Regions from separate parts of the Streptomyces aquilus genome, predicted to be linked through region 2. Evidence: riboswitches for the same ligand, from Rfam matches in the RefSeq annotation. Region 2 holds a riboswitch; each other region holds the start of a gene.
What was found. Region 2 has a riboswitch for cyclic di-AMP ahead of EJC51_RS35340 (M23 family metallopeptidase). Riboswitches for the same ligand answer to the same signal wherever they lie in the genome.
Positions count from the first base shown of each region.

Region 1: it holds a riboswitch for cyclic di-AMP, as region 2 does, so the genes downstream of both, EJC51_RS28665 (transglycosylase SLT domain-containing protein) here and EJC51_RS35340 (M23 family metallopeptidase) in region 2, are expected to answer to the same signal.
Region 3: it holds a riboswitch for cyclic di-AMP, as region 2 does, so the genes downstream of both, EJC51_RS29750 (C40 family peptidase) here and EJC51_RS35340 (M23 family metallopeptidase) in region 2, are expected to answer to the same signal.

Region 1 covers NZ_CP034463.1:6,212,282-6,215,694, forward strand. Annotated here, with positions in the region: gene EJC51_RS48875 (hypothetical protein) at 1-19, opposite strand, end outside; gene EJC51_RS28660 (HAD family hydrolase) at 193-999, shown strand; gene EJC51_RS28665 (transglycosylase SLT domain-containing protein) at 1,091-1,537, opposite strand; cyclic di-AMP (ydaO/yuaA leader) riboswitch at 1,541-1,723, opposite strand; gene EJC51_RS28670 (CocE/NonD family hydrolase) at 1,946-3,413, opposite strand, start outside.
Region 2 covers NZ_CP034463.1:7,660,997-7,664,409, reverse strand. Annotated here, with positions in the region: gene EJC51_RS35345 (GntR family transcriptional regulator) at 1-643, opposite strand, end outside; gene EJC51_RS35340 (M23 family metallopeptidase) at 891-1,655, opposite strand; cyclic di-AMP (ydaO/yuaA leader) riboswitch at 1,668-1,831, opposite strand; gene EJC51_RS35335 (M16 family metallopeptidase) at 2,035-3,413, opposite strand, start outside.
Region 3 covers NZ_CP034463.1:6,434,680-6,438,092, reverse strand. Annotated here, with positions in the region: gene pcrA (DNA helicase PcrA) at 1-1,532, opposite strand, end outside; cyclic di-AMP (ydaO/yuaA leader) riboswitch at 1,773-1,942, shown strand; gene EJC51_RS29750 (C40 family peptidase) at 1,951-3,087, shown strand; gene EJC51_RS29745 (tellurite resistance/C4-dicarboxylate transporter family protein) at 3,178-3,413, shown strand, end outside.

The DNA.
Region 1 (3,413 bases), 1.4 Mb from region 2:
TCTCCGGGTGATCGGTCATCTCGCGAGCATCTCACCCACCGACCGACGCAACCGGTGGTGTGCGGGCTCCCCTCCGACTCTCAACCGGAGCCGCCGTCAACTCCCAACCGGAGTCGCCGTCGACGGATGTGAAAGCTGCGGCCGTCCGGTTCGCGTCGAGTCGCCGGGGGATTCCATCCGTATTCTCTGATCATGGCCGCACCCACCGCATATTCACTCGTCGCCACTGACCTGGACGGGACCCTCCTCCGGGGCGACGACACGCTCTCCGACCGGTCGCTCGCCGCACTCGCGCGGGTGACGTCGGCCGGGGCCCGGCATCTGGTGGTGACCGGCCGACCGGCCCCGAGAGTGCGGCCGCTCCTCGACGACCTCGGCAGCACCGGACTCGCGGTGTGCGGGCAGGGCGCGCAGGTCTACGACGCCGGCGTGGACCGTCTGCTGTGGTCGGTCACCCTGGACCGGGAGTTGGCCGAGACCGCGCTCGGCAAGATCGAGGCCGAGGTGGGGCAGGTGTACGCGGCCGTGGACCAGGACGGGGTCGACGGGCTCACGCTCATCGAGCCGGGGTATCTGATGCCGCACCCGACGCTGCCCGCCGTGCGGGTGGGCCGCCGCGACGACCTGTGGTGCGAGCCGATCAGCAAGGTGCTGCTGCGCCACCCGGCCCTGACCGACGACGAGTTGGCGGCGACCGCGCGCGGAGTCGTCGGTTCCCTCGCCACGGTGACGATGTCGGGCCCCGGCACCGTCGAACTCCAGCCATGCGGCATCACCAAGGCGACGGGCCTCGCGCTGGCCGCCGAGTACCTCGGCCTGGGCCCGCGGGACACCCTCGCCTTCGGCGACATGCCCAACGACATCCCCATGTTCGACTGGGCGGCCCACGGCGTCGCGATGGCCAACGCCCACCCCGAACTCAAGGCCGTGGCCGACGAGGTGACCTTGTCGAACGAGGACGACGGCATCGCCGTCGTCCTCGAAAGACTCTTCCACTAGGCCCCTGCGGAAGGCTCTTCAACCAGCCCTCGGCGAAAGGCTGTTCAAGCAGTCCCCGACGAGAGACTGTTCAATCAGCCCTCGGCAGACCTCAGTACGCGCCGTACACGTTGTCGATCGAGCCGTACACCGCGGCCGCGTAGTTGCAGGCCGCGGTGATGTTCGCGACCGGGTCGTAGGAGTCCCACGACGTGCCGGCCACGTGGTACGCGTTGAACGTCGGGTCGATCACCTGGAGCAGGCCCTTGGAGGGCGTGCCCGCGGCGGCGTTGGAGTCCCAGTTGTTGATGGCGTAGGGGTTGCCCGAGGACTCGCGGATGACGTTGCGGTAGATGCCGTCGTAGGTGCCGGGAATGCCGTTCTGCGCCATGACCTGGAGCGAGGCGCGGATCCAGCCGTCGAGGGTGTCGGAGTAGCCGAGCGAGGTGGCGGTGACCGTGGTCGTGGTGGCCGCGGACGCGGTGGTCGCGCCGACGACGGGGAAGGCGAGTGCGGCGACGGCGGCACCGGTGACGGCGAGCTTGCGGGACAGACGCATGACGAAGTTCCTCTCCGGCGCCTGCGAGGTGAGCTGTCGGGTTCGGGCGGGAGCTGCCCGGCCATGCCGAAGAAGGCATGACTTCACCCCAAGCCGTACCGGCGCGTCCGAAGACGTCCGGCCCGGCGACTTACCTGGGTCCCCCGCTCCTGCCGTGAAGTTCTCTGGGTGAGGTGAGCGGTCTACGGGCGGCGGCAGGATTCGGCGTCCGCCCGGGCCCGGAACGTATGCGACTGCACATGTCCGAAACAAGTACCGGATTCACAGATCGCACCTGTTGACCTTGGTGTCCGGCTTGCGCGCCCCGGAATTCCGGGGTTTTCGGACAGGGTGAGGGCAGGGTGAAGTGAGCCAACTCACCGCGGAGAACGAGAACGGCAAATCGGGCAATCAACCCTCAACTGGCGGTTAACCGGCGGTCCGTGGAATCCGCTTCTCCCAGGTCCGGTGGAAGACCACCTCACCGCTCTCGGTGCAGATCACCTCGTTGGACGTCAGGAACTCGGTCGCCGCACAGGTGATCTCCGAGCGGGTGCGGACGGTGGTGTCCCAGCCCAGCTCCGGCCGGTGCAGCCGGATCGACCAGTCCGAACGGGCGCGGGCCGACAGCGGGTCCGCCTCCTGGATCGTGTACGTCTCCAGCGCGTCCTCGGTGAACTCCAGGCCGTCGGGGTAGAAGCGGGTGCCGCCGTAGCGCGGGTCGACCTCCAGCCGCCACTCGCCCTTGGCGACATCCCGCACGACCAGCCGCTCGGGGCGGGGCTCGTCGAGGGTGGCCGGGTAGTTCACGCCCAGGGGTTCCGACTGCTCGGGCTCGCCGAAGCCGATGCCGGTGTCCGAGTCCACGTCATGTGTCCTGACCGGCAGTTCGAGGAAGCTGCCCGCCGGGTCCAGTGTGAAGCCGGCGTCGGACTCGGGCTGCGGCCAGATCCACGGCCAGTACGCGGAGGAGACCGCGAGCCGGATGCGGTGCCCGGGCGGGAAGACATGCCCGATGCCGTTCAGCTCGAAGACGACCTCCCCGCTCGCCCCCGGCTCCCACGGCACCGCCCGGTCCCGCCCGTGCCGCGCCGACAGGTTCAGCACGCCCCGGGTGACCAGCGTCGACGACCCGTCCGGCGCCACATCGCACAACCGTGCGATCACCTGCCCGCGCGGCACCTCGCACGTCACCCGCAACCGCACCCGGGGCCGCCCCAGCACCCACGTCTCCTCACCCACCGCGAACTCGAAGCAGGCCGACCGGGCGTCCTCCTCCCGCTGGTCCGGCGGCAGGTCGGCGTCGTTCCCGAACGGGAAGAAACGCCCGGCGTCCACGCCCGTGTGCTGCGGGGAGCGGACGAGGACAGGGGCGCCCTGGAGGCCGTACGAGACCGTCGTGACGTGCGGGGAGGGCCAGGCCGGCTCGCCGACCCAGCGGCCCGGGAGCGTGTCGTAGACCGTGGCGGGGCGGTGGGAGTCGCTGACCCAGGACCGCAGCAGGGGTTCCCGCAGGACGCCGGTGTCGACGCCCTTGAGGTGCTGGTCCCACCAGCGCAGGGTCTCCTGGAGGAAGCCGATCGCCGGGCCCGGCGGCAGCCCGCGGTCGGGGTACTGGTGGGACCAGGGGCCGATCAGCCCGCGGACCCGGTCCGGCGGCAGGTGCTCGACCAGCCTGAGCACCGTGTCGCGGTAAGGGTCGTGCCAGCCGCCCACCGCCAGGACCGCCGCGTCGATCGCGCCGTAGTCCTCGCAGACACTGCCGTGCCGCCAGTAGGCGTCCCTGGTCTGGTGGTCCAGCCACGTGTGGATGAACGGATCGACGTGCTCCAGGCGCTTGAGCCACATGTCCCGCCAGGCCAGGCCCGCGTACCGCGGGTCCGGCGGCCGGGAGACG
Region 2 (3,413 bases):
CGGGCCGATCTCCCGCGGCGCGGAATCGAAGGCGGTGCGCCGCGGTCGAGCGCTCGGTGTGCAGCGCGGTGACCGCACGCGCGCGTTCCGCGTCCCCGCGTGCCACGGCGTCGACGATCGCGCCGTGCTCCGCCCAGGACTCCACGGGGTTGGCGGGCGCCTCCACGGTGTACATCCAGGAGATCTTGTGGCGCAGCTGGGTCAGCATCGAGGTCAGGGCGGGGCTGCCGGAGGCCTGGGCGAGCGTCTCGTGGAACCAGCCGCCCAGGGAGCGCAGATCCTCGCTGTTGCCGCGCCTGGCCCGCTCCTGGCCCAGCCTGACCAGGCCACGCAGGACCTTCAGGTGCGCCTCGGTGCGCCGCTGGGCGGCCCGGGAGGCGCCGAGCGGCTCCAGGAGCATCCGCATCTCCAGCAGGTCGGCGGCCTCCTGCTCGGTCGGTTCGGCCACGCACGCGCCCGCGTGCCGCCGCGTCACCACGAAGCCCTCGGCCTCCAGCGTGCGCAGGGCCTCCCGGACGGGGACGCGGGAGACGCCGTAGCGGCGGGCGAGGAGTTCCTCGGTGAGGCGGCTGCCGCGCTCGTGGACACCGGAGACGATGTCGTCCCTGATCGCGGTGCATACCGAGTGCGCCGGAATACGCATGACCGACCTCCGCTTTAATCCCCGTGAAACGTCGACGATTGACGTGTGTTCAGTGACTCTATTGCAAGGAACGGGAATTTCCGATGGCGGACCGGAATCCATGGATATTTTTTGGACAGCGGGGTGCCGAAAACGGCGAAACCCCGGCTCGGTGAGCCGGGGTTCCGGGAGATCTTGCGGTCCGCCGTCGGACGGTCACACCGCGCTTCAGACGTTCACGCCGAGCCTCGGACGTTCACGCCGCGCTTCAGACGTTCACGCCGTGCGAGCGCAGGTAGGCGACGGGGTCGATGTCCGAGCCGTACTCCGGAGTCGTCCGGGCCTCGAAGTGCAGGTGCGGGCCGGTGACGTTGCCGGTCGCGCCGGACAGGCCGATCTGCTGGCCCGGGGTGACCGTCTGGCCGACCGAGACACCGATGGACGACAGGTGACCGTACTGGGTGTACGTGCCGTCGTTCATCTTGATCACGATGTTGTTGCCGTACGACCCGCCCCAACCGGCCTCGACGACCGTGCCGGAGCCGACCGCGTGGACGGAGGTGCCGCTGGCGGCGTGGAAGTCAACGCCGGTGTGGCTGCCGGAGGACCAGACGGCGCCGCCGGCCTTGTAGCCGGTGGAGATGTACGAGCCCGAGATCGGGGCGACATAGGTGTTGAGGCGCTTGCGCTCGGCGGCGGCGCGGGCGGCGCGCTCCTTGGCCTCGCGCTCCTTCTTGGCCTGGGCGGCGGCCTTCTTGCGGGCCAGCTCCTCGGCCTTCTTCTGAGCGGCCTCCTCGGCGGCCTGCTCCTGGGCGGCGGCCTGGGCGTCGATCTGGTCGGCGACCGAGTCGCCGATGGTGACGACCGGGATGAGTCCGGTCTGCTCGACCGCGGGCTCCGCGGCGAGGGCCGGGGCGGCGAGGGTGCCGATGACGCCGGTGGTGGTGAGGGCCGCGACCCCCGCCGCGCGGGCGGTGCTGCGCTTCATCCGGCTCGGGGCACGATGCTTCCCGGTGGGGCGCGTGAACGCCATGTGGAGGCTGATCCTTTCCTTCCCTCTCGCCTACCGGGTTAGCTGACGGGTTCGGAGCAGGAAGGTCTCCTACGGACCCCCTCGCTTCACGCGCGGGCGTCCGATTCACCCCAGGGACTGCATGGGTCCCCGGCTCCCCTGGCTCGCGCCGTACGGGGACTCGGCGATGACTGTCCGGTGCCGCGGGCGCGGCGCACTGCCTGACGGACAGCCCGGACGACGCTAAGCGGGGCGACTTTCAATCCCCAAACGGATCAGGCAATTTGTAGCGCATCCCACAGGGCAAACAGCCAACCAGCCTTCAATTCATTCCTTATTCGGACATTAAGGGGCCCTGGTGACGCTTCAGTCACCAGGGCCCCTTCACGCGCGCGTGCCTCTACTCGGCCGTCACCACGGTCACTTCACCGATACCGAGGGCCTCCACGGGCTCCTTGATGGCGGCCGCGTCGCCGACCAGGATCGTCACCAGGCGGTCCACCGGGAAGGCGTTGACGGCCGCCGCGGTGGCCTCGACGGTGCCGGTCGCGGCGAGCTGCCGGTACAGCGTGGCCTGGTAGTCGTCGGGCAGGTACTGCTCGACCTGGTCGGCCAGCGTGCTCGCCACGGCCGCCGCGGTCTCGTACTTGAGCGGGGCGACGCCGACGAGGTTCTGCACGGCGACGTCGCGCTCGGCGTCGGTGAGCCCCTCCGCGGCGAGGGTGCGCAGCACCGTCCACAGGTCGTCCAGCGCCGGACCGGTGTTGGGGGTGTCCACGGAGCCGCTGATGGCGAGCATCGCGGCACCGGTGCCGTCCGGGGCGGACCGGAGGACCTGCCCGAACGCCCGTACGCCGTAGGTGTAGCCCTTCTCCTCGCGCAGGACGCGGTCCAGACGGGAGGTGAGGGTGCCGCCGAGGCAGTACGTGCCGAGCACCTGCGCGGGCCACACGCGGTCGTGCCGGTCGGCGCCGATACGGCCGATCAGCAGCTGCGTCTGGACGGCGCCGGGGCGGTCCACGATGACGACCCGGCCGGTGTCGTCGGCGGTGATGGCGGGCACCGGGCGCGGCTCGGCCGCGGAGCCGGTCCAGGAGCCGAGGGTGTCGCCGAGCAGCCCGTCCAGGTCGACGTCGGTGAGGTCGCCGACGACCACGACGGTGCCGGTGGCCGGGCGGACGTGCTTCTCGTAGAAGGTGCGTACGGCGGCCGAGTCGATGTTCCGCACGGTCTCCTCGGTGCCCTGGCGGGGGCGCGACATGCGCAGGTCCGCCGGGAACAGCGTCCGGGAGAGCTCCTTGGCGGCCCGGCGCGAGGGGTTGGCCAGCTCGTGCGGGATCTCGTCGAGGCGGTTGGTGACGAGGCGCTCGACCTCGTCGTCCGCGAACGCGGGCGCCCTGAGGGCGTCGGCGAGCAGCCCGAGCGCCTTGGGCAGCCGGGAGACGGGGACTTCGAGGCTCAGACGGACGCCGGGGTGGTCGGCGTGCGCGTCGAGGGTGGCGCCGCAGCGCTCCAGCTCGGCGGCGAACTCCTCGGCGGAGTGCTTGTCGGTGCCCTCGGAGAACGCGCGCGCCATGATCGTGGCGACGCCGTCCAGGCCCGCCGGTTCGGCGTCCAGGGGGGCGTCGAGGAGGACCTCGACGGCGACGACCTGCTGGCCGGGGCGGTGGCAGCGCAGCACGGTGAGGCCGTTGTGCAGCGTCCCGCGCGTGGGGGCCGGGAACGCCCAGGGCTTGGCCTCGCCCGCCTGGGGCTGGGGGTGGAATTCCATCGTGGCGA
Region 3 (3,413 bases), 1.2 Mb from region 2:
TGGGAGAGGGCGTCGATCATCGCCTCGGCGCGCTCGCCGATGCCCCGCTTGGGGACGTTGAGGATGCGGCGCAGCGGCACCGAGTCCTCGGGGTTGGCCAGCACCCGCAGGTAGGCCAGGACGTCCCGGACCTCCTTGCGCTCGTAGAAGCGGACGCCGCCGACGACCTTGTAGGGCAGGCCGACGCGGATGAAGATCTCCTCGAAGACTCGGGACTGGGCGTTGGTGCGGTAGAAGACGGCGACATCGCCGGCCTTCGCCTCGCCCGCGTCCGTCAGTCGGTCTATCTCCTCGGCGACGAACTGCGCCTCGTCGTGCTCGGTGTCGGCGACATAGCCGGTGATGCGCGCGCCGGCGCCCGCATTGGTCCACAGGTTCTTGGGGCGGCGGGACTCGTTGCGCTCGATGACCGCGTTGGCGGCGGACAGGATCGTCTGGGTGGAGCGGTAGTTCTGCTCCAGCAGGATCGTCGTCGCGTTCGGGTAGTCCTCCTCGAACTGGAGGATGTTGCGGATCGTCGCGCCGCGGAAGGCGTAGATCGACTGGTCGGCGTCACCGACGACGCAGAGCTCGGCGGGCGGGACGTCGAACTCGTTCGGCGGGACGTCCTCGTCGTGCGCACCCGTGCCTACCAGTTCCCTGACCAGGGCGTACTGGGCGTGGTTGGTGTCCTGGTACTCGTCGACCAGGACGTGCCGGAAGCGGCGGCGGTAGTGCTCGGCGACATCGGGGAACGCCCGCAGCAGGTTGACCGTCGTCATGATCAGGTCGTCGAAGTCGAGGGCGTTGGCCTCGCGCAGCCGCGACTGGTACATGGCGTAGGCCTGGGCGAGGGTCTTCTCGAAGCCGTCGGTGGCCTGGGCGGCGAAGTCCTCCTCGTCGATCAGCTCGTTCTTGAGGTTGCTGATCTTGGCGCTGAAGGACTTGGGCGGGAAGCGCTTGGGGTCGAGGTCGAGGTCACGGCAGACCAGGGCCATGAGGCGCTTGGAGTCGGCGGCGTCGTAGATCGAGAACGACGAGGTGAAGCCGAGCTTCTTCGACTCCCTCCGCAGGATGCGCACGCAGGCGCTGTGGAAGGTCATCACCCACATCGCGTTCGCGCGCGGGCCGACGAGCTGCTCGACGCGCTCCTTCATCTCGCCCGCGGCCTTGTTGGTGAAGGTGATCGCGAGGATCTGGCCCGGGTGGACATTCCGCTCGGCCAGCAGATAGGCGATGCGGTGCGTGAGCACGCGCGTCTTGCCGGAGCCGGCGCCGGCCACGATGAGCAGCGGGGTGCCGGAGTGCACGACGGCGGCCCGCTGGTTCTCGTTGAGCCCCTCGATCAGCGCCGCCGCGTCCAGGGCCGGGCGCGGGGCGCCGTCGCGGTAGTACGCGTCCCGGTCCGGCGGTACGTCGAACTTCCCGCCGAACAGATCGTCCGGAACGGGTTCCGGTCCGTGCTCGTCCTCGGGCGGCGGCGGGGGTTCCTCCTCGTGGCCCTGGGGGGCCTGGAGGTTCGCCAGGAAGCTGTCGTCAAAGAGGCCTGTCATCGCTCTCCGAGTCTAGGGCTCCCCACTGACACCCCGCCGCCGCCCCGAGAATTCGGGCCCTCTCACCCTCCAGGACCCCACCGTCACGTTCCGTGAGAAACCGCGCGATCTTCTCCCCCGCCCACCCAAGGTCACGAAAATGTATCGGGCCTATCGGACATCAACCTTCACAGGGGCCACACCCGTTGGCTACCGTGCCGGTCAGGCCGTACGACCCCCACCGGCGAACGTCGCCGGGCCGCGCGGCCTCCGCCGAGTCCGGTGCGCCGCCATGGCAACCGGAGCCGGGGACCCACACCGACCTTGGGGTGAATCGGCCCACTCCCTCTCGGGGACGGCCGTAGGGCACACCTTCCGAACCACCCGCCCGAACCCGACAGCTAACTCGGTAGGCGGAACATGGAAGGAGTCGCCTCCCTTGGCGTCGCACGCAAGGCCACGTCCTGCGGGAACGCGCGTAGCAGGCATACGCACCCCCGCGCTCGCAACGGCCGCCCTCACCTCCGTGGCCCTGCTCTCCCAGACGGCCACCGCCGCCCCCTCGACCGACGACAAGCCGAGCCTGGAGGAAGTCGAGAAGAAGGTCGACGACCTCTACCGGCAGGCGGAGTCGGCGACCGAGAAGTACAACTCGGCCAAGGAGAAGACCGCCGCGCAGCGCAAGGAGGTCGACACCCTCCTCGACGACGTCGCCCAGCGCACCCAGAAGCTCAACGAGGCCCGCGAGGAGCTCGGTTCCTTCGCCGCGGCCCAGTACCGCACCGGCGCCTCCGCGCCCGACACCGCGACCTTTCTGCTCGCGGACACCCCGCAGGACTACTTCGACCAGACGCAGCTGATGGGCCGCATGACGGACCGTCAGAAGGGTGCGGTCGACGACTACATCAGCGCCCAGTCCGCGACGATGAAGAAGCGCCAGGAGGCCACCGAGAGCCTGGAGACGCTCACCGGCTCGCAGGCCGACCTGAAGACCGCCAAGGCGACCGTCCAGCGCAAGCTCTCCGCCGCGCGCGAGCTGCTGTCGCAGCTGACCGCCGAGGAGAAGGCGCGGCTCGCGGCGATCGAGAAGAAGAAGCAGGAGGAGGCCGCCCGCAAGGCCGCGGAGCTGGCGGAGCAGCAGAAGGCGGCGGAGCAGAAGGCGAGCCCCTCCCCCTCCGAAACCACCCAAACCACCCAAACCGCCGACTCCTCCTACGCGACCAAGGCCGACAAGGCGCTCGCCTTCGCCCGCGCACAGGTCGGCAAGCCGTACGTCTGGGGCGCCACCGGCCCCGAGTCCTACGACTGCTCCGGCCTCACCCAGGCCGCCTGGAACGCCGCCGGCATCTCCCTCCCCCGCACCACCTACGACCAGGTGAACTTCGGCACCACGGTCTCCCTCGCCAACGCACAGCCAGGTGACCTGGTCTTCTTCTACGACGACGTCAGCCACGTCGGCCTCTACATCGGCAACGGCATGATGATCCACGCGCCGAAGCCGGGAGCGTACGTCCGCGAGGAGTCGATCTACTACGACGGCGAGTCGGCGATCCACAGCGTGGTGCGCCCGGCCTAGGCGTCGCCCCTCCGCGCCCCGCGCTCTTTTCTCCACGCCCGCGCGCGTGCCCCGCTCTGATCCCCCCACGCGCTCCTTAGCATCGCTTTCATGTCCGAGACGCCCCATACCTCCCCCCTCCGCACCTGGTGGGCGCAGCGCCCGCCCGCCGCCGGTTCCGCGGTGATGGCGACCGGCATCGTGTCGGTCGCCCTGCATCTGACGGGGTACGAGGTGATGTCCCGCATCGCCCTCGTGCTGGCGTGCGTGGCCTGGGTGGTGCTGGCCGCCGGCTTCGCCGTACGCCTGCTGCGGGAGCGTTCGCGCTGGGTGGCGGAGGCCGAGAC